3 regions of the Massilia sp. BHUDP2 genome follow, and region 1 is predicted to be linked to each of the others. Evidence: predicted binding sites of a transcription regulator. Region 1 holds the regulator's gene; each other region holds the start of a gene.
What was found. The regulator FNR, encoded in region 1, switches genes on or off when oxygen is low (the NO sensors DNR and NnrR bind a similar motif). The targets are predictions, from matches to a motif close to TTGATNNNNATCAA.
Positions count from the first base shown of each region.

Region 2: ACK6C6_RS13960 (universal stress protein) is a predicted target of FNR. The motif match lies at 7,711-7,724, and genes of this name have one in related genera.
Region 3: ACK6C6_RS09225 (universal stress protein) is a predicted target of FNR. The motif match lies at 6,488-6,501, and genes of this name have one in related genera.

Region 1 covers NZ_JBJUVW010000001.1:1,703,266-1,713,795, reverse strand. The annotation lists gene ACK6C6_RS07690 (hypothetical protein) at 279-743, shown strand; gene ACK6C6_RS07685 (hypothetical protein) at 763-2,412, shown strand; gene fnr (fumarate/nitrate reduction transcriptional regulator Fnr) at 2,494-3,255, shown strand; gene ACK6C6_RS07675 (AraC family transcriptional regulator) at 3,266-4,021, shown strand; gene ACK6C6_RS07670 (DMT family transporter) at 4,082-5,008, shown strand; gene ACK6C6_RS07665 (metallophosphoesterase) at 5,040-5,873, opposite strand; gene ACK6C6_RS07660 (VOC family protein) at 5,919-6,347, opposite strand; gene ACK6C6_RS07655 (PH domain-containing protein) at 6,440-7,012, opposite strand; gene ACK6C6_RS07650 (serine hydrolase domain-containing protein) at 7,012-8,361, opposite strand; gene ACK6C6_RS07645 (DUF885 domain-containing protein) at 8,387-10,219, opposite strand; gene ACK6C6_RS07640 (hypothetical protein) at 10,392-10,530, shown strand, end outside.
Region 2 covers NZ_JBJUVW010000002.1:744,929-755,458, reverse strand. The annotation lists gene ACK6C6_RS13995 (FUSC family protein) at 1-391, opposite strand, end outside; gene ACK6C6_RS13990 (MarR family transcriptional regulator) at 388-864, opposite strand; gene ACK6C6_RS13985 (DUF2970 domain-containing protein) at 1,023-1,217, shown strand; gene ACK6C6_RS13980 (family 1 glycosylhydrolase) at 1,234-2,436, opposite strand; gene ACK6C6_RS13975 (enolase C-terminal domain-like protein) at 2,568-3,947, opposite strand; gene ACK6C6_RS13970 (glycosyl hydrolase 115 family protein) at 3,944-6,715, opposite strand; gene ACK6C6_RS13965 (GntR family transcriptional regulator) at 6,980-7,687, shown strand; gene ACK6C6_RS13960 (universal stress protein) at 7,825-8,262, shown strand; gene ACK6C6_RS13955 (Tat pathway signal sequence domain protein) at 8,365-10,530, opposite strand, start outside.
Region 3 covers NZ_JBJUVW010000001.1:2,017,629-2,028,158, reverse strand. The annotation lists gene ACK6C6_RS09250 (NAD(P)-dependent alcohol dehydrogenase) at 27-1,082, opposite strand; gene ACK6C6_RS09245 (universal stress protein) at 1,111-1,947, opposite strand; gene ACK6C6_RS09240 (hypothetical protein) at 1,944-2,450, opposite strand; gene ACK6C6_RS09235 (bifunctional acetate--CoA ligase family protein/GNAT family N-acetyltransferase) at 2,634-5,402, shown strand; gene ACK6C6_RS09230 (universal stress protein) at 5,399-5,920, opposite strand; gene ACK6C6_RS09225 (universal stress protein) at 5,933-6,370, opposite strand; gene ACK6C6_RS09220 (hypothetical protein) at 6,607-6,753, shown strand; partial or broken gene ACK6C6_RS09215 (hypothetical protein) at 6,766-6,885, shown strand; gene ACK6C6_RS09210 (SDR family oxidoreductase) at 6,892-7,701, opposite strand; gene ACK6C6_RS09205 (SPFH domain-containing protein) at 7,698-8,633, opposite strand; gene ACK6C6_RS09200 (NfeD family protein) at 8,673-9,095, opposite strand; gene ACK6C6_RS09195 (hypothetical protein) at 9,439-9,744, shown strand; gene ppsA (phosphoenolpyruvate synthase) at 9,838-10,530, opposite strand, start outside.

The DNA of each region.
Region 1 (10,530 bases):
CGCTTTTCATGCATGCGCAAGACCGGGCCTGCTTTCGGCGTCGAAACCTTTCCCTCCCACAGAAAACTTGGGGTCACTGATCCATATTAATGACCCGTCAGATCGATCCTGCCGACTCAATCCACTCGTCTATATTGGCTGACGATTCGAGCCCGGCGGCAGCCGGAATCCTGTGTATCCAGCATGCATGCGGACTCGCGATCCGGCGGCCCGGCCTCCGCCCTCGCCACGCGGTGGAGCGGGCCATCCATCGATCGTCGATGTGAAAGGAGATGGTCATGACTCAACATCAGAACCACGCGGCGGCAACGCGGATCGCGGCGCGCGCCGGGGAAGCGGAGGTGCTGGTCACTTCCTCGGCCATGCCGGCCAGCTTCCGCGAACTGCGCCAGGAGGCCGATGCGGCCGCGGTCCGGCAACTGTTCGGGACCGCACCGGCCCGGGCCGGCCAGCCCGAGCCCGAACTGAGCGGCACCGGTTTCACCTATCGTCACGACTGGGGCGCGCGGCGCGGCCGGTGGGTGCTGCGCCTGAACTGGGATGTCATCCAGCCCCCCTCCCGGGTCCTGGTGGCGATCGGCGAAGGCGTGCCGGGCGGCCCGTCCGCCGGCAAGTTCATCGGCGCGGCCCGCTACACCCTGCACAACGTCGCCTCACGCTGGAACGGCGTCGACATCTGGGTCGACATCGCGTGGAGCAGCGACATCTCGCTCTACGCCGATTACCTGATCATCAACCCTTGAAGCGCACCAGGAGATTCCCATGGCACCAAATGATCGTCTCGACCAGGACGCAGCACTGCTCCTCGACCCCGGAACGCAGGAGCGCGCGGATTCATCAAGCACCAAAGGCCCCTGGGCCGTCGCCGAAGCGAGCGTCGGCACGGAAGGCGTGCAGCCCGCGCTGCAAGGGAACGGCTTTACCTACCGCCACGACTGGGGCATGCGCCGCGGCGAATGGCTGCTGCGGCTCAACTGGGACCTGATCCAGCCCGGCTCGCAGGTCTTCGTGGCCATCGGCGAAGGCGTGCCCGGCGGACCGCCCGCCGGCAAGTTCATCGGCGCGGCCCGCTACACCGTGCACAACGTCGCCCCGCGCGGGGGCGGCGTCGACATCTGGGTCAACATCGAGTGGAGCGCCGACATTTGGCTCTACGTCGACTACCTGGTCGTCAACCCGCCCTCGGCGCCCCCTGGCCTGCGCACGGTCTCGGTCACGGTGCACCGCCACAGCAGCGTAGCCCTGAGCGAAGCCGAGGCCGACCGGATCCTGGCCGACATGGGCACGATCCTCCAGAACGACGACAGCGGGCCGGACGTCACGACCCCGGTCCGTTTCGTGCGCAACGGCGCAGTCCGGCTGCTGCCGGCGAACATCCCCGGCACCATCCAGACCTCAAGCGACCTGAATGCCCTCCTGACCGCCGGCAGCGGGGTCAAGATCGTGCAGGCCATCCGCTGGTGCGGCGGCCCCGGCGACGGCATCATCGGCTGCGCCCCGGTCGGCAGCGCCTCGGTCAACGTGGCCGCGGTGCGCTTCACCGCCAACCAGGAAGGCCTGATCTGGGTGCACGAGTACGGCCACAACTGCGGCCTGCCCCACCGCACCGACGACCCGCGCGCGGTCATGTACCCGTCCGTCGGCGCCGACCACAACGTGGTCAACGCGGCCGAGTCCTCGGCGTACCTAGCAGGCCCGCTCAGCATCAGCGGCAAGGTGATGGCCGCCGGCGGCTGCTCCTGCGGTGCGGGCGGCCTGGCGCTGCCTGCCGACGTGCGCGACTTCGTCTCCCAGCACTGGATCGAGGGCGTGCCATGGGAGCTGGCCTCGCAGTACGGCGAGAAGGACGCCCGCCTGCTGCTGGACTGGCTGGTGAACGAGCCGGAGAAGCACGAGGAGTTCCTGACCCAGATCGTGGCCACCCTCGGCTACATCGGCAGCGAGATCGCGGTCCAGCCGATGATCGACTTCGTCGAAAGTGCGCGCGCCGGCCGTGCCGTGTTCAATGCCAGGAACACGGCCCTGCTGCGCCTCGGCGACCTGGCCAACCGCTCCGGCAGCCGGGCGGCGCTCGATTTCCTGGCGCGGGTCGCCGGCGACATGGACCTGGCGCGCACGCTGGCGGCGCCCCAGGCCAGCGCCGAGCTGCAGGCGGCCAAGGCGCTGCAGGACGTGGTGGCGCCGAGCCTCGACACCCTGGCGGCCGAGCTGGCGGTGTCGGCCACCTTCGGCCTGGCGCTGGCGGGCACGGTGCAATCGCAGCAGGCCGTGGAAGCGCTCAAGGGGAACGCCGACGCCTTCGCGACCGTGAACCAGGCGGCGCAGGAAGCCGCCGAGATCGCCGCGACCGTGCGCGCCAAGGGCCGGCAGGAGTATTACAGGATGAAGGCGGAACACCGGCATCACCTGTAATCGGGCTTGTATTTTGGAAATGAAACCCGCGGACGCGGCCTTTGTCTATAATGGCCGCGTCAGCATTTTCGTTTCCCTGCCATGAACCAACCCATCTCGCTCCCGGGCGAAGCGAAGGTCATCCAGGCCCTCAAGGCCAGCTGCAGCGCGTGCAGCATGCACCAGCTGTGCCTGCCGATGGGCCTCGAGGATGCCGACATCAATCGCCTCGACCAGATCATCGGCCGCCGCCGCCGGCTCGCGCGCGACGAGCGCCTCTACGCCATGGGCGAGCCCTTCCGCAACCTGTACGCGGTGCGCTTCGGCCATTTCAAGACCTATCAGGTCAACGCCGCCGGCGAAGCCCAGATCACCGGTTTCCAGATGGCCGGCGAACTGCTGGGCATGGACGCCATCAGCGGCACCCACCACTGCGACGCCGTGGCCCTCGAGGACAGCGAGGTGTGCGAGATCCCGTTCTCGCGCCTGGAAGAGCTGTTCGGCCACGTGCCGGCCCTGCTGCGCCACTTCCACCGCATCATGAGCCAGGAGATCACGCGCGAACAGAACGTCATGCTGCTGCTCGGCAATATGCGGGCGGAGCAGCGTTTCGCCGTCTTCCTGGTCAACCTGTCGGCACGCTACGCGGCGCGCGGCTATTCGCCGCACAGCTTCCAGCTGCGCATGTCGCGCGAAGACATCGGCAACTACCTCGGGCTCACCATCGAAAGCATCAGCCGCCTGCTGTCGCGCTTCAAGAAACAGGGCTGGCTGCAGGTCGACAAGCGCGAAGTCACCCTGCTCGACCCGGCCAAGCTCAAGGCGCTGGCGGCTGGCACCGACGTCTGCAGCCCGATGGGCTAGCGACACCGCCATGGCTGCTCCGCTGCTCGACCTGCATCTGCGCAGCTATGGCGCCGCGCGCAGCTCGGACCGCCACGAGTTCGGCCAGCTGGTGCTCCCCGTGAGCGGCGAAGTCGCCCTGGAAATCGAAGGCCGCCAGGCCCGGCTCGATCCGCTGCGCGTGGCGGTGGTGGCGCCGGGCGCCTGGCACTCGCAGTGCAGCCCGGTGGCCAACCGGTCGCTGATCGTCGACCTGGGACCGGATACTTTCGCGCAAGGACCCTGGCAGCGCCTGCTCGAGCAACCCTTCGGCGCCATCGGTCCGGCAGCGCGCAAGCTGGTCGAATTCATGGGCATCATGGCCGCCACCGCTCCGCCCGCGCCTTCCGTGCTGGCCGGCTGGACCCCGCTGCTGCTCGACACCCTGGTGCTGGGAGCGCCCGCACCAAGCTCGCGCCTGGCCGCCCTGCTCGCCCGCATCGAGGCCGAACCCGGCCTGCCGTGGACCACCGAGGCCATGGCGCGCGCCTCCAGCCTGAGCGTCAGCCGCCTGCATGCGCTGTTTCGCGAAGAGCGCGACAGCACGCCCCACGACTGGCTGCTGGACTGCCGCCTGCGCCATGCCTGCGAATGGCTGCGTGCGACGGCGCGCCCGGTGGCCGAGATCGCGCTGGCAGCGGGCTTTTCCGAGCAGAGCGCGCTGACCCGTGCCATGCGCAGGGCGATGGACACCACGCCCGCGGCCTACCGGCGCGCGTATCGCGAGAATCTGTCAAACCAGCAGTAGCCAGGGTCAAGAGCGCCGCGGGCATCCGGCCGACAATCTCCCTTCCCAAGGAGATCGTCCATGCTTTCGCAGATTCACACCACATCCCACACCACGCAACTCGGCATCGGCGCCGGCATCACCGCGGGCGCCTTCTGGGGCCTGGTGTTCCTGGCCCCGGAACTGGTGCCGGGCTTCTCGGCCCTGCAGCTGTCGGCGGGCCGCTACCTCGCCTACGGCATCGTCGCCGCCATCCTGGTCGCCCGCGCCTGGCCGCGGCTCAGGCAGCGACTGACCCGGGCCGACTGGCGCGGCCTGGCCTGGCTCAGCCTGGCGGGCAACATCGTGTACTACCTGTTCCTGGCCCAGGCCGTCCAATTGGGTGGCGTGGCCATGACCTCGATCGTGATCGGGCTGCTGCCGATCACCGTGACCCTGGCGGGCTCGCGCGAGCACGGCGCGGTGTCCTTGCGGCGCCTGGCCCCCTCCCTGCTGCTGGGCGGGGCCGGCCTGGCCTGCATCAGCTGGGATTCCTTGTCTTCCCTGGAGGGCGGCTCGGGCATCGGCCTCCTGTCGGCGATCGGCGCGCTGCTGTCATGGACCTTCTATGCGGTCGTCAACCGGCGCTGGCTGGCGCGCCTCGAGGGCATTTCGGCCAACGAATGGAGCCTGCTGGTGGGGGTGATGACGGGCGCCCAGGCCCTGCTGCTGGCGCTGCCGGCCTTCCCGCCCGGCGGCGCCGCGCACACGGGCAGCGAATGGCTGCAGTTCCTCGGGGTGGTGACGGCGGTCGGGATCTTCTGTTCCGTGATCGGCAACGCCTTGTGGAACTACGCCAGCCGCGCCCTGCCGATGGCGCTGATGGGCCAGATGATCGTGTTCGAGACCGTGTTTGCCTCGCTCTACGGCTTCCTGTGGGAGGCGCGCTGGCCCAGCGGCCTGGAGGCGGCGGCGCTGGTGCTCCTGATGGCTGGCGTGGTGTCCTGCGCCGCCGCCCACCGCAATTGAGCGGTTCCAGGGAGCGCCAGGCGCTCCTTTCTTACACCTGGATCACCAGATCGGGCCGGAAGGCTTCCTGCTCGCCCTTGCTGAGATAGCCGAGCGGGTTGGCCACCACGCGGCAGGACCAGGGCCGGCCGGCGTCGACGCCGCTGACCACGTAGTCGTTGGCGCAGTGCAGGTGGCCGTGGATCCAGATGTCGGCCTGCGGGAACAGGCCGTCGAGCGCATTGCAGAAGCCCGCGGTCCCGGGCGTGAGGCCGTAGCGCGGGTCGGCGCTTTGCAGGCTGGGCGCGAAATGGGTCACCACCACCGTGCTTCCCTCGAAGGGCGCCGCCAGCGCCCCGCGCAGCCAGTCCTGGCAGTCCAGCGCCATCTCGCGGATGCCCTCGGCCAGCACCTTCTCGCCGTTTTTCAGGGTGGTGTTCTTCGACAGGTACCAGTTGGCGGCGCGGAAGGCCTTTTCGCGTTTCTGCAGCTGCTTGCTCAGCTCCTGCTCGCGCAACGCCAGCGCGTCGAAGTCGCTCCACAGGGTAGTGCCGATGAAGCGGATACTCCCGATGACGAGCGTTTCGCGGTCCAGCCATTCGATGCCGAGGCGCGCGCAGCTGGCGCGCAGGCGCGCGTAGGCTTCGTCGTAGTCGAGGCCATCGAATTCGTGGTTGCCGGGGATGTACAGGACGCGCGCGCCATTGGCGCCGGGGCGCAGCGGCGAGAAGCGTTCGAGCCCGAAATCCTCGTCGGTCAGGCGCGACCCGGCCTGGTAGGAGCCGATGTCGCCCGCCAGCACGACGACGTCGGTGTCGGCGTGGATCTGCGGATTGAAACCGGCGTAGCGTTCGAGGTGCAGGTCGGAGAAAATCTGGATGCGCATGGTCGGCGCAGTATAGCGGTTTCCACCGCAGGCTGCGCCGCCGCGTCAGAAGCTCACGCGCACGTGGGGCGCGCTTCGCTTCGCCTCGCCGTGGTAGACGGCTTCGATGTTGTTGCCGTCCGGGTCCAGCACGAAGGCGCCGTAGTAGCCCGGGTGGTAGGCGCGCTCGCCGGGGCGGCCGTTGTCCCTGCCGCCGGCGGCCAGGGCCGCGAAATAGAAGGCATTGACCATCTTGCGGTCGCGTGCCTGGAAGGCCAGGTGGTGGCGGCCGGTGAGCACGCCTTGCGCGGCCGCGCTGTCGCGGCTGGAGATGAAGAGTTCGTCGGCCCAGAAATAATCGTCACCCGCGCCGCCCAGCGGAATGCCCAGCACGTCGAACACGGCGCCGTAGAACCTGCGCGATGCGGGCAGGTCCCTGACCACGAGCTGGATGTGGTCGATGAGTCGGCCGCGGTAGATTTCTTGTGTTTCCATGCTGCGCTCCTGTGAAAGAAGGTCGTGAAAGACAGCGTGTGGGCGAGCAGTGTAGGAGCAAAAGCGCGCGTGGGCAAGCTTGTCAGCAGCGGTTAGCGCAAGGGCGGCAGGTCGCCGCGTGCGGTGCGTTCCAGCATGCGCAAGGTGTCGCGCTCGATCTGCGCGGCCGGGACGTGGCGCAGCACCTGGTCCGCGAAGGCAGGCAAGCCCGCCATGGCGGCTGGAACACGAAGGACTTCGCCGGCCTGCAGCTCGATCTTGAACCAGTGCCCAAGATTGCCGAAGCGGACCGCGCGGACCTCGCTCCAGCGGAAGAAGAGGCGCCGACCCGTCGGACGTCCGAAATCCATGCCCTCGTCCGACACGACGTGACGGGCAAACCGATAGTCGGCCACCAGGTAAGCGGGCAACAGCATCATGCCAACAAGGCATGCGGTGGCTAGCGCGTTCACCCCCTCGATCGGCAGGACATGCGCCGCCACCAGGAGTGCGGCAAAGCTCAGCATGCCCGCCACGCCGACAATGAGCATGACCTTGGTGTGGCGCACGCAGTTGCTGGCAACGCCATGCGCCCGCTGCCGGCTGCGCGCGAGCCAACGCGTGAAGAGCGTCATCGACACTACCCAGAACAACAAGTATGCGAGCGCACGCGTCCAATCGGGCATTACGGTGCTCCTTCCTTCGGTGCGGCGATCGCGCCGCGGTACAGGGCGTCCGTGATGCGCTCCTGGAAGCGCGCCTCGGACGAGAAGCGTCCGGGGTGGCGGTCGGGGTCGTCGCCCACGCCGCTGCCCACGTAGATCATGCCGTTCTTCGTTGTCGGATCGAACACGAACAAGGCGTTCAGGCCCCAGGACCAGCCCAGGTGGCCGACGCCGGTGAAGCCGCCGCCTTCCACCAGGCGATCGCCGCTGGCCCGGCCGTCCCTGACAACGCTGACATCGAGGAAGTGCTGGTTGCCCAGGCCCCAGGCGTGGTACAGCCCACGGAAGTTGTCGCTGTCGCCGTTGCCGCTGCCCGGCCGCAGGGTCCACTGGCGCGACAACATGAGCGCCACCGTTTCCGGCTTCAGTATCTGCCGGCCCTGATGGTCCCCCCCGTTCATCAGCATCAGCATGAGCTGCGCCAACTCGCCGGCCGAGATGCGCAGGCTGCCCTGCGGGCCGAACAGGGTGCCGTTGGTGCCCACGACGTAGTGCTCCAGCCCCGGCGGCGCGACTGGCGGGTTGACGTGGAAATCGTCGGACTGCGCGATCCACGGGCCTTGCGGGTCCCAGCGTTCGTCGCCGTCCTTCTCGCGGCGCCGGTACAGCGTCGCCGCATCCTCGATCCTGGCTGGCGCGAAGTCGGCCAGGTAGAAGCCGGCCTTCAGACCCATCGGATCGAACACCAGGCGCCGCATCAGGCGGTCGAAGCGTTCGCCACCGGCACGCTCCATGATGGTGGCGATGATGCCGGAGTTGAAATTGACGTATTCGAAGTAGCGCCCCGGCGCATGGGTGCTGGACCACATGGCGCCCTTGCCGTGCAGGCGTCCGCCCGGCAGCAAGACCTCCTTTAGGTCAACCGAAGGGTCGAACTTGAAGCCGCCCTCGTCGCGCAGCGAGGAGGTGTGCGTGAGCAGCATGCGCAGGGTGATCGGCTGGTCCGGGAAGTGCGGGTTGCGCAGCCGGTAGCCGAGCCAGGCGCTGACGTCCTGGTCCAGCGCCAGCCTGCCCTGCTCGACCAGCTTCATGGCGCCCAGCGCGGTCACCAGCTTGGACACCGAGGCGATGCGGAACATCGTGTCGGCGTCCATCGGCTGCGCCGGCAGGGCAGCGCCGGCCAGGCGCTTGTAGCCGAACTGGCGGCTGTAGACGATCTCGCCGCCACGGACCGCCACCACCGCCAGGCCGGGGAGCGGGATGGCGGGGTCGTCGACGATGGCCGCTAGCTGCCGCGTCAGGGCCTCGGCCTGGGGTGCGGACAGGGGCGCGGCTGCGCTCGCACAGGACAGCGCCGACAGAGCAAGCATGGCCAGCGTCGACTTCACGGCCCGGTCACGCCTTCTTCTGCTTGGCGATCCAGCCATCCACCAGCTCGCCCAGCACGTCGAGCGGCACCGAGCCCGCGCCCAGCACCAGGTCGTGGAAGCCCGGGAGCGAGAACTTGTCGCCCAGTTCCTTCTTCGCCTTCTCGCGCAGCTCGATGATGCGCAGCATGCCGATCATGTAGGCATTCGCCTGGCCCGGCCAGACGACGTAGCGCTCGACTTCCTGGGCGCCGATGCCGTAGTCGATCGCCTGCTGGCGGGTCCAGCCCTTCGAATGCAGGCCGGTGTCGACCACCAGGCGGCGCGCGCGGAACAGTTCCGAACCGAGCGCCCCCAGCAGGCCGGGCACGTCGCCTTCGTACCAGCCCTGCTCCACCGCCAGGCGCTCGGTGTACAGCGCCCAGCCCTCGGCGTGGGCGCTGCCGCCGCTGAAGATGCGCTGGCTGCGGAATTTCGGGATGCCGGTCAGTTCCTGCTGGATCGCCAGCTGGAAGTGGTGGCCCGGCACCGCCTCGTGGTAGGCCAAGCTGCGCATGCGGATCATGTCGAAGCTGGGCCCGCGCAGCGGCACCCAGAAGATGCCCGGACGGGTGCCGTCCGGCGCCGGCAGCGTGTAGTGGGCGGCGGCCGAGGGTTCGGTCAGCGGCGGCACGCGGCGCACCTCGACCGGCGCGCGCGGCTTCAGGTTGAACAGCGGTGCGCTGCGGCGCTCGGCGTCCTTCACCATCTCGCCGTAGCTGGCGATGATGCTTGGCCTCGGGTCGCCTTCTCCCTTCGGCTGGAAGCGCGCATCGAGCTGCTTCATGCGGGTTTCGATGTTGCCTTCAAGGAGGCCGAGCGAGCGCAAGTGGCGATCCATCTCGCCTTCGATGCGCGCCACTTCGCGCAGGCCGATCTCGTGGATCTCGTTCGGGCTCAGCTTGGTGCTGGTGAAGTTCTCGACCGCGCGCGCATAGGCCGCGGCGCCGTTCGGCAGGCGCGAGATGCCGGCCACGTCGCCGGTGCGCGGGTGGATCTCGGCCATGAATTCCTGCACCCGCTTGTAGGCCGGGCGGATGCGCTCGTCCACGATGCGGGCGGCGCGCGCCAGCGCGGCGTTGCGCACGTCCGGGTTCAGGCCTTCGATCTTTTCGGTGCGCTGGGCCAGCGAGGTCACCAGGACGTTCTCGTTCGCCGCCGGCTTGAGGAAGCTGTCGACCTGGAATTGCGCGCGCTCGAGGATGAAGCGCGGCGGGATCAGGGACTTGGCGGCGGCCTCGCGGGCGCGCGCCAGCGCTTCGTCCATGCGGGTGCCGACCTGCTCCAGGCGCGCCAGGTAGCTGTCGAGGTCCTGCGGGTTGCGCAGCGGATGGGTGGTGTTCATGAAGTTGACCAGGCCGACCTGCACCCCGCTGAACTGCGAGAACACGAAGGCATGGTCCTCGTAAGGCTCGTTGGCGATCACGTTCTGCAGCGACCAGCGCATGACCGCGGCCGAGATGCGCTGGTTTTCGTCGAGCGGGCCGGCCATCCACTTGTCCAGGCGCGCCAGGCCGGTCCTGGCCAGCGCCTGCATCTTCTGGCGATGGGCTTTCGTCATCGGCGTCAGCTCGCGGTCCAGCTTCGCCTGCGCGGCGCCGCTGAAGTACTGGGTGGACGTGGCCATCTGCGGGTTCAGGCGCACCCAGTCTTCGGCAAACTTGTCGGCCCAGGTATCGAAGGCCTTGTTCGGCTTGGCGCTGGCTGCCTTGGCCGCGGGCGCGGCCAGCGCGGCGCTCGGCAGGCTTGCCGCCGCGATGGCGGCGGGGATGAACAGGGCGGCGATGGCGGCGCGCAGGCTGCGCTGGCGGAGGGATGGCATCTTGGTCTCGTATCCTTGGTCGTTGTAATGTCGGTCGACGGCGCCGGGCGCCGTGCTTGCCGCGGAGGAATCTAACATGGAAAAGGTCAAAGAAACAACGCGCCCGTGGTATGTACCGACAGGCCGTCCATACGCTGCTAGACTGGGCCGGAACCATCCACGAGGACCCGACATGCGCATGCTCCGACGCCCGATAGCCTCCCTTGCCTTCCTTGCCCTCCTGCTGGCGGGGATCGATGGCCGCGCCGCCGAACCCACCTACCCGACCACCATGGCCGAATTGCCGGACGCGGTGCGCGAACTGCTGCTGC
Region 2 (10,530 bases), on a different contig from region 1:
TGGCGCCCGGATCGCTCACCGCCGGAAAGCCGATCAGGCCCGCCGTATAACCGGCCAGCATCAGGAGGTAGGAGCGCGGGGTGCGGTCCAGCAGCGAGAAGTACAGGCAGCCGCCGATCCACAGGGCGAGGGCGAGCGACAGCAGTTCAGGAGCATTCGCCAGGTGCGGCACCAGGAGGGTGACCGCGACCGCGCCGAGGACGGTGCCGCCGGCGCGGTACATTCCCTTGGAGCGGGTCGGCCCGGCAAAAGGGGCGGAGACGACGTAGGCCGTCATCATCGCCCAGAACGGGCGCGGCAGGCCGATGCGCATCGAGATGTATACCGCGAGCATCGCTGCCGCGAAGGACTTCACGGAGAACAGGATCTCCGACCTGCTGGCCAGCTTCATGCGTCCCTGGATGCGTCGGCGCCGTCGGAGGTGATGTTGGCGATCGCGGCAGGCAGGCCGGACAGCACGCGCAGGCAGGCTTCCACGTCGCTTGGTGCGAAGGCGCCGAACAGCTTGCGGCGGAAGGGGCGCAGGGCCTGGTCCATCTGTTCCGCGGCCTGGCGGCCGTCGTCGGTCAGGCGCAGGATCCGGGCGCGGCGGTCGTTCGGGTCTTCATGGCGCTCCAGCAGGCCGGAGGCGATCAGCTGGTCGACCACGCGCACCAGCGACGAGGCCTCCAGGCCGAGCGCCACGGCCAGCACGCCGGGCCGCACGCCGTCCGCGCCGAAGCGGCTGATCAGGAGCACCGGCAGGCCGGTCGCCTGCGACAGGCCATAGTCGGCCGCCACCTTGTCCGCCGCGGCGCGATAGGCGCGCGAGGCATAGGTCAGGGCGGAGGTGAGGCTGCCCAGGGTCTGGTCCGACAATTCCATGGTTATTTTGGATGCTGATTGTTGCGGTGCAAAAGTTTAGCATGCGAAGTAATTGCCCGCAACCGGAGGGGCAGGCCTGCGCGCACTTCCGTGGTTGAAATCCACGTCAAGCGCTACACTGTCGGGCTGGTGCTGTCCGTCATCGCAAGGAGGTATTCATGGTACAGAAACGTTCATTCCTCGGCACGCTCGCCGCGATCGCCTGGTCCTTCATCGGCCTGCGCCGCAAGCGCGATTTCGACGTCGATGCGGAAGGCGCCTTCAACCCGCTCTACGTCTTCATCGCCGCCCTGCTGGCGCTGGTCGTCTTCATCGGCGCCCTGATGCTGGCGGTGCGTTTCGCGGTGTCGTGATATCCGCCGCTTGCCGCTAGCGCAGGAAGATGAAATCGTTCCCCACCCGGTGCCGCCAGGTCCGGATCAGGTCGCGGTAGGCTTCGCCCACCGGCCGCACACGCCGCTCCAGGTCGCACAGGCCGTACTGGTTGACCGTGCCTGCATCCAGGGTGAGCGCGCTGTCCCAGTCGACCTGGTCGATCAGGCTGTACCAGGTAAAGCCCAGGATCGGTACGCCGTCCGATTTCAGGCGCACCAGGTTCGACCACTGCTTGTCGAGCCAGGCGCGCGCATCCTTTTCGCCGGTGCCGGCGTCGCGGTTGTTGGTCTCGGTGTGCATCACCGGAATGCGGTAGCGGTGGTAGTACTGCTGGGTGATCACGTAGTAGCCGAACAGTTCGCAGGAGGTGGTGCTGCCGTCCGGCTTGATGACGTGCTCGTTGGTGGCGTAGTAGTCGTTGCCCATGATGCAGACCGGCTTGACGCTGCGGTTCAGGAAAAAGTGGTAGTCCTTGCGCGTCATGCCGTGGTCGAACAGGTACTCGTACATCCTGCCGCTGACGTCGTGGCCATAGGTCAGGTCGAGGGCCAGGAAGCGCAGCTCGTTCATGTGGCGCGCGATCTCGGTGGCCTCGGGGCCCGAAGGGTGGTAATACTCGGACGATTCGCTCTGGATGAACTTGGCGTCCGGCCGCACCATCATGATCGCTTCGGTGGCCAGGATGTTGGCCCGCGCCAGGTTGCGCATGGCGGTAACAAAAGCCCGGTCGGAGCGCAGGCGCTCGTTCCACAGGCCTTCGTGGGCCGAGAACTTGGCGGTGATGTAGATCTCGTTGATCGGCGTGTACAGGTCGACCCAGGGATAGCGCTTCGCAAAAGCGGCCGCGTACTCGGTGAAGTAGGGCACGAACTCGGGGTTCTGGAAGTTGCCCAGCCAGTCGGGCACGCCGAAGTGGCACAGGTCGACGATCGGCTTGATGCCGCGCTCGCGGATCTCGGCGAAGACCTCGTCGGTGAAATCCCAGTCGTAGCGTCCCGGCCCCTGGTGCACCCGGTAGTAGGGCGGGCCGTAGCGCAGCGCGTCGATCCCGAGCGCGCTGACCAGGGACAGGTCTTCCTTCCAGTGCCGGTAATGGCCGGTCTTTTCCATTTCGTCGACGCGCAGCCCGGCGCCGTCGCGTCCGGCAACGACCGGGTAGCTGCCTTCGATCCCGGTCGCAAACATGAAGCCTTGCATGGCACGCTCCTTATTCCTGCACTGGCGAATCCATCATCCCGCCAAATCAGGGCGTCATGCAAGCCCAAAGCCGTAACAATTGGTGTCCGTGGGCTTCCGCGCAACAGTCCCAGATGTGAACCGCGATCCGCTCAGCGCGCGTAGCTCGGCCGTTTCGGATCGTAGGTCCAGCCGGGGAACAGGTAGCGCATCGCCAGCGCATCGTCGCGCGCGCCCTGCGCGACCTGCTGGTACAGGGCGTGCGCCGCCTCGATGCGTTCGAGGTCCGGTTCGATGCCCAGGCCGGGACGATCCGGCACCGCGACCGCGCCGTCGACGATCTGCAGGGGCTCGCGGGTCAGGCGCTCCTCGCCTTCCTGCCAGATCCAGTGGGTGTCGATCGCCGTGATGCGGCCCGGCGCGGCCGCCGCCGCATGGGTGAACATGGCCAGCGACACGTCGAAGTGGTTGTTCGAGTGCGAGCCCCAGGTCAGGCCCCAGTCGTGGCACAGCTGGGCCAGGCGCACCGAGCCGCCCATGGTCCAGAAGTGCAGATCGGCCAGCGGAATGTCGACCGCGCCCAGCAAGTGCGAATGTCCCATCTGGCGCCAGTCGGTGGCGACCATGTTGGTGGCGGTGCGCACGCCTGTCGCGCGTTTGAACTCGGCCATGATCTCGCGCCCCGAATAGCCCTGCTCGGGGCCGCAGGGGTCTTCGGCATAGGCCAGCAGATGGCCGTATTCCTTGCAGACCGCGATCGCATTAAACAGCGGCCAGGCGCCGTTCGGATCGACCGTGCAGCGGGCCTCCGGCCGGCGCCGCTTGATGGAGGCGATCGCCTCCAGCTCGTCCTGCGCCGACATGACGCCGCCCTTGAGCTTGAAGTCCTGGAAGCCGTAGCGCTCGGCCGCCGCGTCGGCCAGGTCGGCAATCGCTTCGGTGCTCAATGCCTCGCGCCCGCGCATCGCGTACCAGTCGTCGCCGCCGCGCTGGGCGGCGTAGCCGAGGTCGGTGCGCCGGCTGTCGCCGATATAGAACAGGTAGGCCAGCATCGGCACGCGCTCGCGCTGCTGGCCGGCGCCCAGCAGTTCGCAGACCGGCACGCCGAGGTGCTGGCCCAGCAGGTCGAGCAGCGCCGCCTCGACCGCGGTGATGACGTTGTCGAGCCGCAGGTTGATCTCGTGCGGCTGGCGCAGCACGGCGGCTTCCGCGGCCGAGCTGACCTGGTGCTGCATTGTCCCCGCGTGCGCGCCATGGCTGGCGCGGATCGCGTTCAGGGTGCGCTGGTAGCGGGCGACCTCCGTGCCCTCCACCAGCGGCACGGCGTTCTGCAGCGCCTTCAGGATGCCGTCGCCGCCGGGCACTTCGCCGATGCCCAGGCGCCCGTCGCTCGACTCCAGCAGCACCAGGTTGCGGATGAAGTAGGGGCCATGGGCGCCGCACAGGTTGAGCAGCATGCTGTCGCGGCCCGCCACCGGGATGACGCGCATGGCGGTGATGGTGGGGCTCGAAGAGATAGGTGCAAGGTTCATGGGTCGGATGGCGGCATGCCGTAGTAGTGGGGGGCGCCGTCCAGGACGACGTCGATGCGGTCGAGTACGACGCCGGGATCGAGTGCGTACACGCGCAGCCTGTGCACGCCCGGCTTGAGCCTGGCCAGCGTGGTGCTGCGCACCGCCATGTTGGACAGGACGTTCTGCTTCCATTCGTCGCTGCGCCCCACGGTGGTGTAGTCGAAGGTCTCGAGCGGCCCGTCGTCGAGCTGGACGGCGATGCGCAGGCGGTGTTCGGACGTCAAGGCGTGCACGGGCACGGCGACGAAGCGGAGAGTAGCGCCGCCTTCGCTGCGGGTCTGGAAGCGGTATTCGAGCGGCTTGGCCTTGGTGAGCGACGCGACGCTGCGCTGCGGCAGGTCGAGGCGGGCGCGCATGGCTTTGCCCGAGGTGCCGAGGCCGGGCTGCGCTTCCCAGTCGCCACCGGCTGCCGCGCTCCCGGCGGGCAGGGTCACGATACGCTCGCGTTCGCCGGGCAAGGCCTGGTCGCCCGCGCTGTGCGCCTGCACGTTCAGCGTGATTTGCTTGCCGCCGCATTCGAGCGCCAGCAGCGGCCTGGCCGAGCCGTCGTAGTCCAGCGTGATGCGCTGCTCGTAGCCATTCGATGCGTCCAGCCTGCCGCCCCGGACCTGCGCGCGCAGGCCCTGGGCGCCGGGGGCGACCGACCACGCCGCCGCTTCGCCGCCATAGCTGACCAGGGTCACGGTACGGCTGGCGGCCCGGCCGGCCGGCAGCACCAGGGTGCTCGCCTCGACCGAATGCGGCGCGGGATAGATCAGGCCGCAGCCGCGCCGCGCGGACGCCGTCCAGGACGGATAAAGCGGTTCCGCAAACACGGGAAGCCGGCGCGGCGCGATGTCCATCATGTGGGCCCACTTGCCGCCGCCGAGCGCGTTGTAGGCGGCGGCATCGCGCAGCAGCGCCGCATGCGCCTCCTGCGCCTGGCGGGTGTAGAAGGCGGAGGAGGGGCGTTGCTGCAGCGCGTACTCGGCGGCGAGGTCGAGCTTCAGGATGCGCTCGTTGAGCCTGGCGCTGGAGCGTACCGGGTAGAGAACCAGCTGGAAATAAGCGTCGCGCAGCTCGGCCGGCAGGCGCTGTTCAATGGCCTCGGCGCGCGCCACCAGCGCGGCGTAAGCCGCCAGGCGCCGCTCGGCCTCTTCGCCGCCGCTGCGCATATACTCCGTGCCGCGCACGGGGCGCGTCGGTTCGGTCTGGCTCCAGCCCATGAATTCGGGGCGGCGCTCCCAGACCAGGCGGTAGTACTCCTGCTGGATGGCGGCGATCTCTGCGCCGTGTTCGGCGCCGAAGGCCTGCGCGGCCCAGGCGCTCAGATGACGCGCCGGGTCCTGGCGCAGCACGCTCGCATCGAAAGCGGCGTCGAGGAAGTACTGGGTCAGGTATTCGTTCGGCTTGATGTCGCCCACGTTCACTACCCACATGCGGCGCGCGCCCGTGCTCCAGGCCCGATCGAGCTGGTCGCGGATCAGGGCCGGGTGGGTCGTGCCCAGCCACAGGTAGTCGTGCGGGCGGCCCCAGTAGGAGATGTGGTAGTAGATGCCGTTGCCGCCTGGACGGGCGCGTTCCTTCGCCGTGCCCAGCTGGTGCAGGTAGCCGTAGTTATCGTCCGGCCACACCAGGCTGACGTCGCCGGGCACCTTCAAACCGGCGTTGTAGTAGTCCAGCACCTCCTTGTACATCGTGAACACGGTGGGGATGCTTGACGCCGGCTTGCCCAGGCTGCGGGCGAGCATGTCGCGCTGCAGCTTAACCACCTGCTGCACGGTGTCGCGCGCATGTTCCGGGCTGGTGGCGCCTTCCATGGCCGAGTCGTGCACGCCGCGCAGGCCGAGCGTGTAGACGTTCTCGAAACCCTTGACCTCGTCGACGCGTTCCTGCCAGTAGCCGAGCAGGCGATCGCGGTTGCTGAAGAAGTTGAAGGGGCCGTCGGATTTCTTCCATTCGCCGACGTTGTTGCGCATCATCGGCTCGGCATGCGAGCTGCCGACCAGGATCGCGTAGTCGTCCGCCACCTGGGCATTGCCCGGCACGGTGTAGAAGGCGCGGGTGGAATCGTGCATGGCCGGCCAGACCAGGTTGGCCTTGAGGCGCCACATCAGTTCGAACACGCGCGCGTAGGTACGCGGGCCGATGTCCCTGGCCGGATCGAAGGTCTTCGCGGCCCAGGGCTGCAGGCCCCAGTCCTCGTCGTTGATGAAGATGCCGCGCCAGGCCACGGAAGGCGCGGGCGACAGGCGGCGCTCCCCATCCAGGGAGAGGCCGGCGCGGCGGCGCGGCGTGACGTCGGCCCACCATTCCCAGGGCGAGATGCCCAGTTCGCGCGAGGCGTCCACCACGCCGTAGACGGCGCCGCGGCGGTCGGCCCCCGCGACCAGCAGCACGCTGCGGCCGCCAACCGTGCCGGCGGCGCGGATGTAGCGCTCCTGATGGCCGGCGAGCGGCGCCAGGTCGACGCCCATCGCCCGCGCGACCTGCGTTACCAGGGGCGAGCCGATGGCGCCGATCACGATGCAGCGCTCGCGGCAGTCGTCCAGGCTGTCGGTGCGGGTCGCGGAAAACCCGGTCAGTTGCTGCAGGTCGCGGCCGAGCAGCTCGCCGGCAAGGCGATAGGTAGCCTGCGCGTCGGTGACGATGACCGGCAGGCGCCCATCGGCGTCCATGGAGAAAGGCGCGGAATGGGCGAAGCCGTGTGCGAGCAGAAGGCTCAGAGCGAGAAGGCGTGGTGTCATGTTGGGCACATTGCGCTAATGTATTAGTGCATTATATCGAGTTTGCATGGGAGAATATGCATCGATCAGAAACGCTCACGTCGCTGAGTGGGACGCGATGGGCTTCCCGGGCCTGCCTCCACCGAAGACCCCAGGCCGCCCTCGTTCGACTGGCACTAATGTGCTAGCATCTTGTCAATTCGGCAGGAGCCAGACTGGTACTTCGCCGCCACGCGCCGCGTGGAGCTTCGAATAACAATCATGCAGCCTTTGATGGCTTCAACAATGGAAACAATCGCATTCAGCGGCCCGTTCACCCTCGACCGATCGCGCCAGGCCGCGGTCCAGGTGTACGAATACCTGCGCGAGGAAATCGTCAACCTCACGCTCAAGCCCGGAACCCTCCTGTCGCGCAACGAATTGTCGGCGCATTTCGAGCTGTCCGTCACTCCCATCCGGGATGCCCTGATGCGCCTCGAGGAAGAAGGATTGGTCGACATCTACCCGCAGCACGCGACGCGCGTGCGCGGCATCAGCATCGCCTCGGCGCGGCAGGCCCATTTCCTGCGGCTGTCGATCGAGCTCGAGGTGGTGCGCACGCTGGCCCGGAAGAACGACGCGGCGCTCGGCCAGTCTCTGCAAAGCCTGGTGCTGCAGCAGCGCGCGGCGCTCAAGGCGAACGACCTGGAATCCTTCTACCGGGTCGACCATGCCTTCCACCGCCAGCTCTACGTCGCGGCCGACGTCGAGGAATTGTGGCGCCTGATGCGCCATCGCAGCGGCAACATGGACCGCCTGCGCCGCCTGCACCTGCCGCTCAACGGCAAGGCCGACCAGATCCTGAAGGACCATGGCGCCATCGCCGACGCGGTCGCACAGGGCGATGCCGCCGCGGCCGAGGCGGCGGTGCGGCGCCACCTGTCGGGCACGCTTTCGGAGCTGGATGCGCTGCGCGAGCGATACCCGAACTACTGGATGCCGGGAGCGGACTGAGCGGCGCTACGGGCGGGCCGCGCTTGATCTGCATCAGAAAACACGGGCAACGGCCCAGAACCTGCCGACGGCAGCATGCTCCAAAGCGTATCGGCGGCGCGCGCGAAGCGTGCGTCGCTTCTGTTCTGGAGCCGGACATGTACAAGCGCATATTGTTACCTACCGATGGCTCGGATGCATCCCGACGCGCCATCGACGCCGGCGTTGAATTCGCCAGGGAGAGCGGGGCGGAGCTCGTCGCCATGACGGCCACGACCCCGTTCCGGGCCATCACCGCCGATGCCGAGATGCTGGAACTGACCGCCGAGCAGTACGAAGCCAGCAGCCGCCAGCACGCCCAGCGCCGCCTGGACGAGATCGTCAATCTGGCGCGCGACGCCGGCGTGCCCTGCACGGCGGTGCAGGTCATGTCCGATGATCCCGACGAGGCCATCATCGCCACCGCGCGCGAGCGCATGTGCGACCTGATCATCATGGCCTCGCACGGACGGCGCGGCCTCAAGGGCTTGCTGTTGGGCAGCGTGACGCACAAGGTGCTGGTGCACAGCGCGATTCCCGTGCTGGTGCACCGCTAGGCAGGGGGGAGGAGGCAGCATCAATACCGCAAGCTGCGGTATTGATGAGCGCTGCGCATGAATCGCCCCCTTGATTGTTGAGCCGGAGAACTGAATTCCCGTTCAGGTCAGCAGTCCGGCCGCGCGCGCCGCCTCGTCCAGCGTGTCGCCGCCAAGCGCCATGTGCTGGATCGCGGCCAAGCCCCACTGCGCCGAGCCGTTGGTGCTGATGCCGCTCATCTCGTCGACCGGACGCAGCACTGCCGGGCCGTCGATGCGGCGCACCGTGTGGCGCGGGCTGCCGCGCTTGAGCCAGTCCGAGGCGAAGAACTCGCGCCAGGCCCGCAGCGCCAGCGCCCGGTCGCGCAACTGGTAGGCGGCGTAGGCGGTCATGCGCGAATTGGTGTCGCTCATGCCGCGCCCGCCCGGAACCTGTCCCAGCAGCGCCACTACCTCTTCTTTCGGCGCATTGTAGGTGCGGCAGTACTGCAGCCAGGTCTTGCGGTACTCCGGCACGTCGACCAGGGTCAGGAGCTCGGAATTCATCTCGACCACGCCGAACACGCCGTTCAGGTTCGAGAACGAGGGCTTGTCGCCGGGGCCGTGGAAGCGCCCGGTAGTGTGGTCGTAGGGCGCGCCGGCGGCGAACCAGCCATACTTGAGGGCCGCGATGCTCTTCATGCCGTTGACGATCTTGTCGCGCCAGCGTACGTCGCCGCTGCGTTCCCACTCGGCCAGCCAGGCCGAGATCAAGGAGCCCCAGACGGTGCCGAAAGAGGCGCCGATGAAGGCGTCCGGGCGCGCGCCCGCCACCTTCAGCTTGCGCGAGATGTCGACCTTGTGCAGGTCCTTGTCCGAATCGAGCAGCTCGCGCATCAGGTCGCCGACGCGCTCGTCCGCCGTCAGGAAGTAATAGATGCGCCGGTAGGCCGCGTTCGAGACGCGCGGCTGCTTCGACGAATCGGCCCAGTGCTGCACCGCGTGGCGGGTGCCGAAGCCTTTGAAGGGACCGAGGTGGTAGACGTCGACCTCGCCGGTATGGCGGGTCATCGCTTCGGCATAGCGGAACAGGTCGGCGCGCCCGGTGCGCAGGTAGCTGTACCACAGCCACAGGTCGGTCGAGAGTTCCGAATTGTCCCAGGCGTAGCCGCCGATGTCGTAGCGCCACATGTGGCGGTCGGGGTCGTAGCTGTGCATCACGTCGCCGTAGGACCAGAAGCCGTACCAGCGGTGCTGCTCGGTCTCAACCAGGTACTGGTCCAGCTGCAGGTCCAGGCGCTCCTCGATCAGCTTGCGCGCCGGCGTTCCGGCATCGACCGGGTCCCAGTCGCCGAACACGCCGCATTGATGGATGCGCTGCGGCGTCAGCACCAGGCGCGCCGGACGCGCCACCTGCTCGGCCATGTCGGACAAGGCCTGGTGCGAGGGCGTTCCGCCCAGCACCCACAGCTGCAGCTCGGAGCTGCGGGCCACGCCCGTAGCCGAGTCCCAGCCCGCCTCGTAGTCTTCGTAGGTGATGTTCAGGCCGGCGATCTGCTTCTCGTGCGTGTCCATGCCGTCTTCGCCGCGGTAGGAGCGCACGTCCATGCTTGGGGCCGAGGGCGCCCACATCCAGGCCGTCACCTCCGCCATCGGGCTGGCCGCATTGCGCACGTCCAGCTGCACCGGGGCGCGCTGCCAGAAATCCTTCAGGCCCAGGGCCACGCCGCCCGCGGCCCCGCCGGCGTACAGCAGGCCCTTGCTGCGGGTGCCGGCGTTCGAGTCGATCCACGCACGGCCCGCGCGCAGGCGCTTCTGCAGGGTGAAGCCGTCCGGCGAGAGCTGCGCCAGCGTGAAGTCGCCCCATTCGGGGATCCACTGCAGGCCGTCCTGCACCGGCTTGGCCATGCCGGCGAGCGGCGGCAGGGCCTTGCCCGCCACCTGGGCCGCGCGGTAGGCGTCGCCCGGGTCGCGGCGCAGGCCGGTCACCGGCCGCACCGCCTCGCCCCAGACGCCCACGCCTTCGCCCGAGAAGCGCACGTGGCGGTCGTAGCTCTGGTCGCTCATGGGCACCTGGGCGCTCACGCCCAGGCCGGCGATGAAGTCCTGCTCCGGATTGCCGTCGTAGATGAAGGAGTGCACGATGCGCACGCTGTCCGAGCCGGTATAGAAGTACAGGCGCACCGAGAAGGGCAGCCAGTCGCGGCTGCCGTCGCTGTGCATGCCGTCGAACTTGACCACCGCACGCACCGGGCCGCTTTGTTCCACCGTGACGGCAAGCAGCTTGCTGGTGAAGGGCTGGCGCGCGAC
Region 3 (10,530 bases), 310 kb from region 1:
CGCCTGCGTGCCGCATCCAGTTCCATTCAGGGCACGATCGCCACCTTCAGCACGCCGTCGCGCTGGTTGGCGAACAGCTCATATGCTTCCTCGATACGCTCGAGGGGGAAGCGGTGCGTGACCAGCGGCCGCAAATCGACCCGGCCCGAGGCCACGATGTTCATCAGCCGCCGCATGCGGTGCTTGCCGCCCGGGCACAGCGTCGTGATCAGCTTGTGGTCGCCCAGGCCGGCGGCGAAGCCGTCGACCGGCAGCCCCAGCTTGCCTGAATACACACCCAGGCTCGACAGGGTGCCGCCGGGGCGCAGTGCGCGCAGGCAGCTTTCGAAGGTCTGCTGGGTGCCCAGGGCCTCGATCGTGACGTCCGCGCCCTGGCCGTCGGTGAGTTCGAGGATGGTCTGGACCGGATCGGTCTGCCGGTAATCGATGACATGGTCCGCGCCCAGCCGTTTGGCCATCTCGAGCCGCGCCGGCACGGTGTCGACCGCGATGATGCGGCTGGCGCCGCGCAGCCGCGCGCCGGCGGTGGCGCACAGGCCGATCGGTCCCTGGGCGAACACCGCCACCGTATCGCCGATGCGGATCGCGCCGTTCTCGGCACCGCCGAAGCCGGTGCTCATGATATCGGGGCACATCAGCACCTGCTCGTCGCTGAGCCCATCCGGGACCGGGGCCAGGTTCGCTGCCGCGAACGGCACCCGCACGTACTCGGCCTGGCAACCGTCGATGGTGTTGCCAAAGCGCCAGCCACCCATTGCACGCCCCCCGCACTGCGACTGGTGCGCTTCCAGGCAGGCGTGGCACTGGCCGCAGGGTGTGATCGCGCCGACCACGACACGTTGCCCGAGCGTATAGCCCTCGACACCCGCGCCGAGCTCGGCGATGACGCCAACGGGTTCGTGTCCAATGGTCAGACCGGGCTCGACCGGATACTCGCCTTTCAGGATATGCACGTCGGTCCCGCAAATGGTCGTCATCGTCACCTTGACGATGGCTTCGCCGGGCCCGGCCTGCGGCACCGGCTTGCGCTCGAGCGCGATCCGACCGGGGCCGGTAAATACTGCCGCTTTCATCGTTTCCATGGAAGCTCCTGTTGGTAGGAAGAGACGCTCAGCGCGCCATCAGCACGGCCATGGTCGCCTCCTGCAGCACCTTCCTGGTGACGCCGCCGAGGAACAGTTCGCGAAACTGCGAGTGTCCGTAGCATCCGATGACGAGCACATCGTAGGCCTCCTGGTTGGCCAGCGTGAGCAGGGCCTGCCCGCCATCGATATGGCGGTTGAAGGCAATGATCTCGGCCTGGACCTCGTGGCGCGCAAGGAAAGCGGTCAGGTCGGCCCTCTGCTGTGCGTCTTCCAGGTCGGTGTTGCCGGGCGAGCGGAAGGAAACGACCGTCACGCGCACCGCGCGCCGCATCAGCGGCACCGCGGCCAGCAGTGCGGCCGATGCTTCCTTGCTGCCATTCCAGGCGGCCAGGACATGCCGCCCCATGAAATGCGTCACCGGCGCGCAGGGAACGACCAGCACCGGGCGGGCGCAAGTGAAGGCCACGTACTCGGGAATACGCCCGACGGTTTCGGCCAGGGCCTCCGTCAGGTCGTCCTGGTTGACGACGACCAGGTCGGCAAAGCGTCCCATCCGCGCCAGGGCCTCGCTGGCGAGGTCGCAGACCAGGCGCTTCTCGAACGCGACGCCGGCCTCGCCGGCGAGCACGCCGAATCTGTCGAGCGCACGCGCTGCTGACTCGTTCAGGGGGCCGAAATAGCTGGCTTCGAGGCTGCCCGGCGCCGCAGGGTAGCCGTGCGGGAAGACCTCGCGCGAGACGCCGATGGCGGCGACGCCGATCAGGTGCGCCTCGTGCTCCGCAGCCAGCCTGGCCGCGAGCCGGATGCGCTGCGCGGCATGGCGCGACTCGTCGGCATGTACGAGAATGGTCCTGTAGCTCATCGGTCTTCTCCCGTTGGCAGTGACATCGGAAACTCGGCCTGGCGCTGGCGGCGTGCCGCCAGACGCGCCGCGGCGCGTCCCGCGAGCGGGACCGGAGCACGTCCCCGGCGCAGGGCCAGCACCGCGCCGCGCGCCGTGGCCAGCACGCGCAGGCCGCAGAAGCGGTGCAGCGACAGCAAATCCGGCAAGGCAGCCACGACCGCCCGGCCGACGCAAAGGTCGCCGGCTTCCACCAGGGGCACCGCGTGATGCAGGGCGTTGAGCAGCAGGGCATTGTCGCGGCGCTGCTCGTGCACCCCGGAGAACCCGGTCGCGTCCATCAGCGCCTCCTCGCGACGGAAGGCGGCTTCGACGGCAGCGCTCAGGTGCACGAACGCGGCAGGAAAACGTTCGTCGGACTCGCCCGCAACGGTGCGGACCTGCGCCAGCAGCAGCTTGCGCGCATGCGCCAGTGCGCGCACGATGGTGTGGGCGCCCGGCGCGGGCGCTGACGAGGCAAGCATGATGACACCTTCGATGTTGACCGGGGTAGAGGTGGCAGTCTCGCTCTTTCCCCCCTGCCCTGTATTTGATGCAGATCAAATGGGCTAAAATCGCTGCAAGGCCGCATGCGTTCGACGGTCAAAGAAGGGGTCATCCAGCCTCGACAGGCTTGGGGCGCTTGGCGGCAACCGGCAGGAGCATCCATGAGCATCCGCAACCTGAATCACCTGTTCGCGCCCGCGTCCGTGGCCGTGCTCGGCGCTTCCGACCGTGCGGGCAGCGTCGGCGCCACTGTGTGGAACAACCTCGTCGCCGGCGGTTTCCGCGGGCCGCTGTGGCCCGTGAACCGGCGCCATGCCCGGGTTGGCGGGCAGCAGGCATGGCGCAGCGTCGCCGACCTGCCGGCCGTACCGGAGCTGGCCGTGATCTGCACACCGGCCGCTACCGTACCCGGCCTGATACGCGAACTCGGCGCGGCCGGCTGCCGCGCCGTCATCGTCATCAGCGCCGGCCTGGACGCCCCCGCAACCGAAGGCGATCCGGGGCGAAGCTTGCGCCAGGCCATGCTCGACGCCGCCCGACCGTGGCTGCTGCGCATCCTCGGGCCGAACTGCGTCGGCCTGCTGGTGCCGGGCATCGGCCTGAACGCCAGCTTCGCGCCCGCCGCGGCGCTCCCCGGGCGGCTGGCCTTCGTGGCGCAGTCCGGCGCCCTGGTCACCGCCGTGCTCGACTGGGCGGCGGTCCGCCGCATCGGCTTTTCCTGTTTCGTCTCGCTGGGAGACGGCAGCGACATCGATTTCGGCGACCTGCTCGACTGGCTGGCCGGCGATGCGGGCACCGATGCCATCCTGCTGTACGCCGAGAGCGTGCGCCAGGCCCGCAAGTTCATGAGCGCGGCGCGCGGAGCGGCGCGCGCCAAGCCCACCCTGATCGTCAAGTCGGGCCGCGGCGCCGACGCGGCGCGCGCCGCCTTCAGTCATACCGGCGCGCTGGCCGGATCCGACCTGGTATACGACGCAGCCATCCGCCGCGCCGGCATGCTGAGGGTCTACACGACGGCCGAGCTGTTCGACGCGGTCGCGACCCTGGCCCGCACCCGGCCTCCACGTGGCGAACGGCTGGCCATCCTCACCAACGGCGGCGGGCCGGGCGTGATGGCGACCGACGCCCTGCTGGACGAGGGCGGCGTGCCGGCCCGGCTCGCACCAGATACCGTGGCACGCCTGGACGAAGGCCTGCCCCCGCTGTGGTCGCACGGCAACCCGGTCGACATCGTCGGCGATGCCCCTGCCGAACGATATCGCCACGCGCTGTCCGCGCTGCTGGATGCGCCAGAGGTCGACGGGGTGCTGCTGATCCATGCGCCGACCGCCATCGTGTCTAGCAGCGAGATCGCCGCCGCCGTGCTGCCGCTCATCAACGGCAGCCGCCGTCCGGTGCTGTGCTGCTGGCTGGGCGGGCCGAGCGTGGCCGGTGCGCGCCACCTGTGCATCGAGGCGGGCGTGCCTGTGTTCGACACGCCGGAGGAAGCGGTCAAGGGCTTCCAGCAACTGGTCGACTACCGGCGCAACAGCGAAGTCCTGGTGCAGGCGCCGGGCCCGGGGGGGCTGACGGTACCGGACCGCGATGCGGCAAGGTCCCAGGTCGAGGCCCTGCTGGCCGGTGGAGCAAGGGAGATCGGCGAGACCGACACCAAACGCCTGCTGGCTGCGTACGGCATTCTCGTGGTGCCCACGGAGAGCGTCGCGGACCGGGACGCTGCGCTGGCGGCGGCGCGCCGCATCGGCTTTCCCGTCGCGCTCAAGATCCAGTCCCCGGACCTGGCGCATAAGACCGAGGTCGGCGGCGTCGTCCTGGACCTGGACGACGAAGACGCCTTGTCCGCGGCGCTCGATGCGATGCTCCTGCGTGTAGCCGGCCTGCGCCCGCAGGCGCGGCTGGCCGGCTTTACGGTGCAGGCCATGGCGCGCAGGCCGCAGGCCTTGGAACTGATCGTCGGCATCACCACCGATCCGGTATTCGGTCCGGTGGTGTTGTTCGGCCATGGCGGCATCGCGGTCGAGGTCACGGCCGACCAGGCGGTCGGGCTGCCGCCGCTGAACCGGGTACTGGCCGCCGACCTCGTCAAGCGCACCCGGGTGGCGCGGCTGCTGGCCGGCTACCGCAACCTGCCCCCGGCCGACCTGGACGCCCTGTGCGACGTGCTGGTGCGCGTCGGACAGATGGCGGCCGACCTGCCCGAGCTCGTCGAGCTCGACATCAATCCACTGCTGGCGGACGCCGGCGGCGTGGTGGCGCTCGACGCCCGCATGCGGCTGGAACCGGTGCCGCCGGGCCGCGACGGCCATGCACGGCTGGCGATCCTGCCCTACCCGGAACACCTCGAACGCCAGGTCACCAGCAGCATCGGGCCGCTGACGATCCGCCCGATCCGGCCCGAGGACGCGGCTGCGCATGTGGACTTCTTCAAGGCCTTGAGCCCCGAGGACGTGCACATGCGCATGTTCGGCATGATGCGCGAACTCTCGCCGCAACAGCTGGCGCGCTTCACGCAGATCGACTACGCACGCGAAATGGCCTTGATCGCCACCCGCGCCGGGCCGGCCGGCAGCGAGACGCTGGGCGTGGCGCGCGTCGTATTCGACCCGGACGACCTGCGCGGCGAATTCGCCGTGACAGTGCGATCGGACCTGCAAGGATGCGGGCTGGGGCTGATCCTGTTGTCCAGCCTGCTCGATTACTGCGACGCGCGCGGCGTGCCGCTCCTCGAAGGCCTCGCGCTCCCGGAAAACACGCGGATGCACAGGCTTGCCGCCGGCCTCGGCTTCGCGCTGGAGGGCGCCGCCGACGGCATGGTGCGCATGCGGCGGCCTCGTGAGCACGGGCATCCTTCGCCCTCCCCGCGGGAACACCCGCTATCGGAGAACGTGGGCGCGGACTCCCGCTGCCCCACGCTGCACCGGCGCCCCTAGTCGGGATCCCTGGCTGGCCAGGCCCTCGCCAGCGCCTGCGCATACGCCGGGGCCCGGACGTCGCCAGCCACCGGGCGCAGCACCATCACCGGGACCGGCGCATAGGCGAGCACCGCCTGCGTGACGCTGCCGGCCAGCAAGCGGCTGATCCCGCGCCGCCCGTGCGATCCCATCGCGATCAGGTCGCAACCGTGCTGGCGCGCCGCGTCGGCGATCGCCTCGGCCACGTCGAGCGCATTGGTCGTCACTTTCGTGCAAGGCACGCCGGCCGCTTGTGCGCGCGCGGCGATGGCATCGACATAGTGGGTGGCATGCTCCAGCAGCACGTCGGCCCGCGCGCCCGGATCGTAGGTCATCGAACCTTCGAGCGCCTGCAGGACCGGCTCGGGAAGGGCGACGCACAGCGCGACGATCTCGCTGCCGCACGCACGCGCAAGATCGATGGCGGTGTCGGCGGCCGCCTCGGCGACCGCCGAGCCGTCGGTCGGCACCAGGATGCGTTTGTACATGAATGCCATTCTCCCGCGCGCCTAGCGGTGCACCAGCACCGGAATCAGGCTGTGGACCAGCACTTTCTGTGTTTCGCTGCCCAGCAGCAGTCCCTTGATGCCCTTGTGCCCATGCGATGCCATCACGATCAGGTCGCAGAGCCGTTCGCGCGCCGTGGCGATAATGGCTTCGTACGGCTCGTCGGAGACGACTTGCACGCAGCTGCAGGGCACACCCGCATCGCGCGCCAGCGCCGCCACCTCGTCCAGGAGGCGCTGCCCGTGCGCCCTGCTGGATGCGAGATACTGGTCGCGGGTTTGCTCCATCATCTCGGCATTGGCGGTGAAGGTATGGAATTCGGGCGTGGCGGTCATGCCGACCACCTCGGCGCCCAGACTCTTGGCGAAGTCGACGCCGGCCCGGATAGCACGCTGGGATGCCTCCGAACCGTCGGTCGGGAGCAGGATACGCTGGTACATGGCAACCTCCATCACTAAGCCCTACAGGTCTGTACCGGTCAGGACATTCGGCACCAATCAGGCGCTTGCCGTTTGAGAGAATCGGTGCCAGTCTGCTCTCCCGGGCTCGCAGTTTCTTTGACGCAGATCAAGAACTTCCGGGTTCAGTACTGCGGCGCTATCGATCCTTCCTACGCGCAGATCGTCCGGCACTGGTACTGCGGAACGCGCTCGCCATATCGGACAATGGCGCGATCGTGGCGCAGGCGCTGTCGAGCTTTTCCGCCGCCTTCAAGGAAGCCAAGCTGGGTGACATCCACAAGGCGACGTGGACATGGGGCGATGGAAGCAAGGATGCCGCTGTCGTAAGCGAGCGCAATGGCGCGGGGAATGCGAGCGGCTAGCATGCCTATAGCGCGCCAGGGAGATACCTCGTCAGCTTGACCGTCACCGACAGTCGTGGCGCAAGCACGACGGTACATCGACAGCTCACCATCCGACGCGCCGGGCCGCATGTGGCCGGCGAAGACGACTAAGATGCTTCAACGGGGCCGGACGTCCTCCTTGAGGGCGGCCAGCGCCATCTTTTCCACCAGGCCGGGCGCGATCAGCTTGAGGAAGCGCCCGAGCCTGCCCTTGGCCGTCATGACAACTTCGCGCCGGCGCGCCTCCATCCCGTCGATGATGAGGCGCGCGCATTCTTCCACGCTCATCGCGCCCTCCTCATTCAATGCGCTCGCGCCCATCGGCTCGCCTTGCGCATTGAAGCCGCGGTAGCGGATCCTGGTCGCCACCACGCCCGGATAGGCGGTGGTCACGGACACGCCATGGCCCTTGACTTCGGCGCGCAGCGCTTCAAAGAAGCCGGTCATGGCGAACTTGGTGGCGCTGTAGGCGGTGCGCCCCGGCACGCCGACCAGGCCGGCCAGCGAGGACACCGCAACGATGCGGCCCCTCGAGGCCTTCAGCGCCGGCAGCGCGGCCTGGGTGCACCAGACCGCGCCCCACAGGTTCACGCGCATCAGCTCCTCGTACCAGGACAGGTCCTCGACTTCCTCGAACAGCGCATGGGCCGAGCGGCCGGCGTTGTTGACCAGGACGTCGATGCGCCCGAAGTGCTCGACGGCGCTGACCACCAGCCGCCGGCACTGGATCTGCACGCCGACGTCGGTCAGCACCACCAGCGTCTGCGCGCCCAGCGCGGCGCATTCTCCCGCCACCGTGTCGAGCTGGGCCGCGTTTCGCGCCGCCAGCACCAAGGCCACGCTCGCGCCTTCTTTTGCCGCCAGCTGGCGCGCGATCTCGGCGCCGATGCCATCCGAGGCGCCGGTGATGACCACCACGCGCGTCATCGGAGGATGTCCGGTTGCTGCGACTTCACGATCTGCAGCGCGCTGGCGATCACGCTGCTCATGTCGCCCATGTTAGCCGGGACGATCAGCGAATTGTTGGTCTTCGCGAGCTTGCCGAAGGCGTCGACGTAGTGCTCGGCCACGCGCAGGTTGACCGCGTCCATGCCGCCCGGTTCGCGGATCGCGGCGCCCACCTGGCGCAGCGCGGCGGCGCTCGCTTCGGCGAGGGCGACGATGGCGCTGGCTTCGCCCTGGGCGCGGTTGATCGCGGCCTGGCGCTCGCCCTCGGAACGGGCAATCGCCGCTTCGCGCTCGCCGCTGGCGATGTTGATCTGTTCCTGGCGGCGGCCTTCGGAGGCGGCGATCAGGGCGCGCTTCTCGCGCTCGGCGGTGATCTGGCGCTGCATCGCGTGCAGGATCTCGGCCGGCGGGGTCAGGTCCTTGATCTCGTAGCGCAGCACCTTGACGCCCCAGTTGGCCGCCGACTCGTCGATCGCGTTGACGATGGTGGTGTTGATGTGATCGCGCTCTTCAAAAGTCTTGTCGAGCTCCATCTTGCCGATCACGGAGCGCAGCGTGGTCTGGGCCAGCTGGGTGATGGCCTGGATGTAGTTCGAGGAGCCGTAGGAGGCGCGCATGGCGTCGGTCACCTGGAAGTACAGGATGCCGTCGACCTGCAGCTGGGTGTTGTCCTTGGTGATGCAGACCTGCGGCGGCACGTCCAGCGGAATCTCCTTGAGGCTGTGCTTGTAGGCGATGCGGTCGATGAAGGGCACCACGATGTTCAGGCCGGGCGCCAGCACGGCGTGGAACTTGCCGAGGCGTTCGACCACCACCGCGTGCTGCTGCGGCACCACGTTGATGGTCTTGAAGATGAATACCAGCGCAATGATGAAGAACACCAGCGCCACAGTGCCGAACGTGAATTCCATGAGCATCCCTTATAGATGAGTATAAATTATTAGTTGGTCTTATGAATTAGCGAGGATCAGGCGACTGCCACGCACTTCGACGATGCGGTAATCCCCTGCTTCAGGCTGCGCGCCGGGGCCGAGTTCGACGTCCCACAGCGCGCCACGGTACATTACGCGGGCGCGGCCATCCACCCAATGCGCTACGGCGACGCGCTGCCCGATGTCGAGGTTGACGTTGCGGTCGCGTGTCGCTTCAAGCTTGGCCGGCTTGCCGAAGCGGCTGCGGTGCAGGAGCGCGGTTGCGGCCAGGCCGACCAATGCGGCCGCCAGGGTCTGCATCGGGCCGCTGGCGCCCGCCAGGGCGGCCAGCGCGCCGGCGCTCAGGCCGATCGCGATCATCAAGAGATAAAAGGTGCCGGTGAACAGTTCGGCGATCACGAGGATGCCGGCCACTACCAGCCAGCTCATCCAGTCCGTCATTGGCGTGTCTCCTTGAAGTGGTGGATCAGAAAAGTAAAAAACCCCCGCGGCCTGCGACAGGCGGCGAGGGCTCAACGATGTCGATGCGCTTGATTATTGTGTGCTTTCTAGCAAAGAGTTATCAATGCCAGTGTAGCAGGTCTGTCCTGGAAAGGAAGCTTCCCGCCCGAGCTTTATCGCCTGCGCATAAGACTGCCTTCGACCTCACGAACGAGCGCATCCAGCGCCCCTTATGCGATGCTTAAACCGGCGCCGCGACCCACGGCGTCCGTCAACTCCGCATCCGGTCCGGCGTTAAGACGGTGAGCGACTTGCTCACCCCTGAACAGAACCGGAGATAGCCATGAAATCGACATTCAAGTTCGCAAGCGCCATGCTGCTGATGGCGTCCAGCGCCGCGTTCGCGGCTCCCCAGACCACCGCGCATCCGGCCGCCCAGCCCACCGCCGCCGCCCATGCGACGGCCCCGGCCCCGGCGACAGCCAAGGCCGACATGAAGGCCGAAAAGCAGCGGATCGCGGCCGATGAAAAAGCCGCGCTGGCATCGTGCAAGACCATGAAGGGCGCGGAAAAATCGGCATGCAAGAAGGACGCGATCGCCAAGGCCTCGGCTGCCCGCGCCCACCTGAAGGCCGGCAAGCACGCCTGAGCGGGCGTGTGGCCAGCCCGTGCGAAGGCAGCGGAATGAAAAAACCCCACTGCCTGCGCGGCGAGCGGGGTTGTGGCTACTGCCCTGGCCTGCTTACTTCGCGGCCAGCTTCTGCCAGGTCTCGATCACCGAGTCCGGATTGAGCGACATCGACTCGATGCCCTCGCCCACCAGCCACTCGGCGAAGTCCGGGTTATCCGACGGCCCCTGGCCGCAGATGCCGATGTACTTGCCCTGGGCGCGGCAGGCCTTGATGGCGAGGCTCAGCATGGCTTTCACGGCCGGGTCGCGCTCGTCGAAGTCCTTGGCCAGCAGCTCCATGCCGGAGTCGCGGTCCAGGCCCAGGGTGAGCTGGGTCAGGTCGTTCGAGCCGATCGAGAAGCCGTCGAAATACTGCAGGAACTGTTCGGCCAGGATGGCGTTGGACGGCACTTCGCACATCATGATGACGCGCAGGCCGTTCTCGCCGCGCTTCAGGCCATACTTGGCCAGCAGCTCGATGACCTTCTCGGCCTGGCCCAGGGTGCGCACGAACGGGATCATGATCTCGACGTTGGTCAGGCCCATGTCTTCGCGCACGCGCTTCATGGCCATGCATTCCATCTCGAAGGACTCGGCGAAGTCCTCGGCCAGATAGCGCGCGGCGCCGCGGAAGCCCAGCATCGGGTTCTCTTCGTCCGGCTCGTAGCGCGAACCGCCGATCAGCTTCTTGTACTCGTTCGATTTGAAGTCGGACAGGCGCACGATCACCGGCTTGGGCCAGAAGGCCGCGGCGATGGTCGCAAC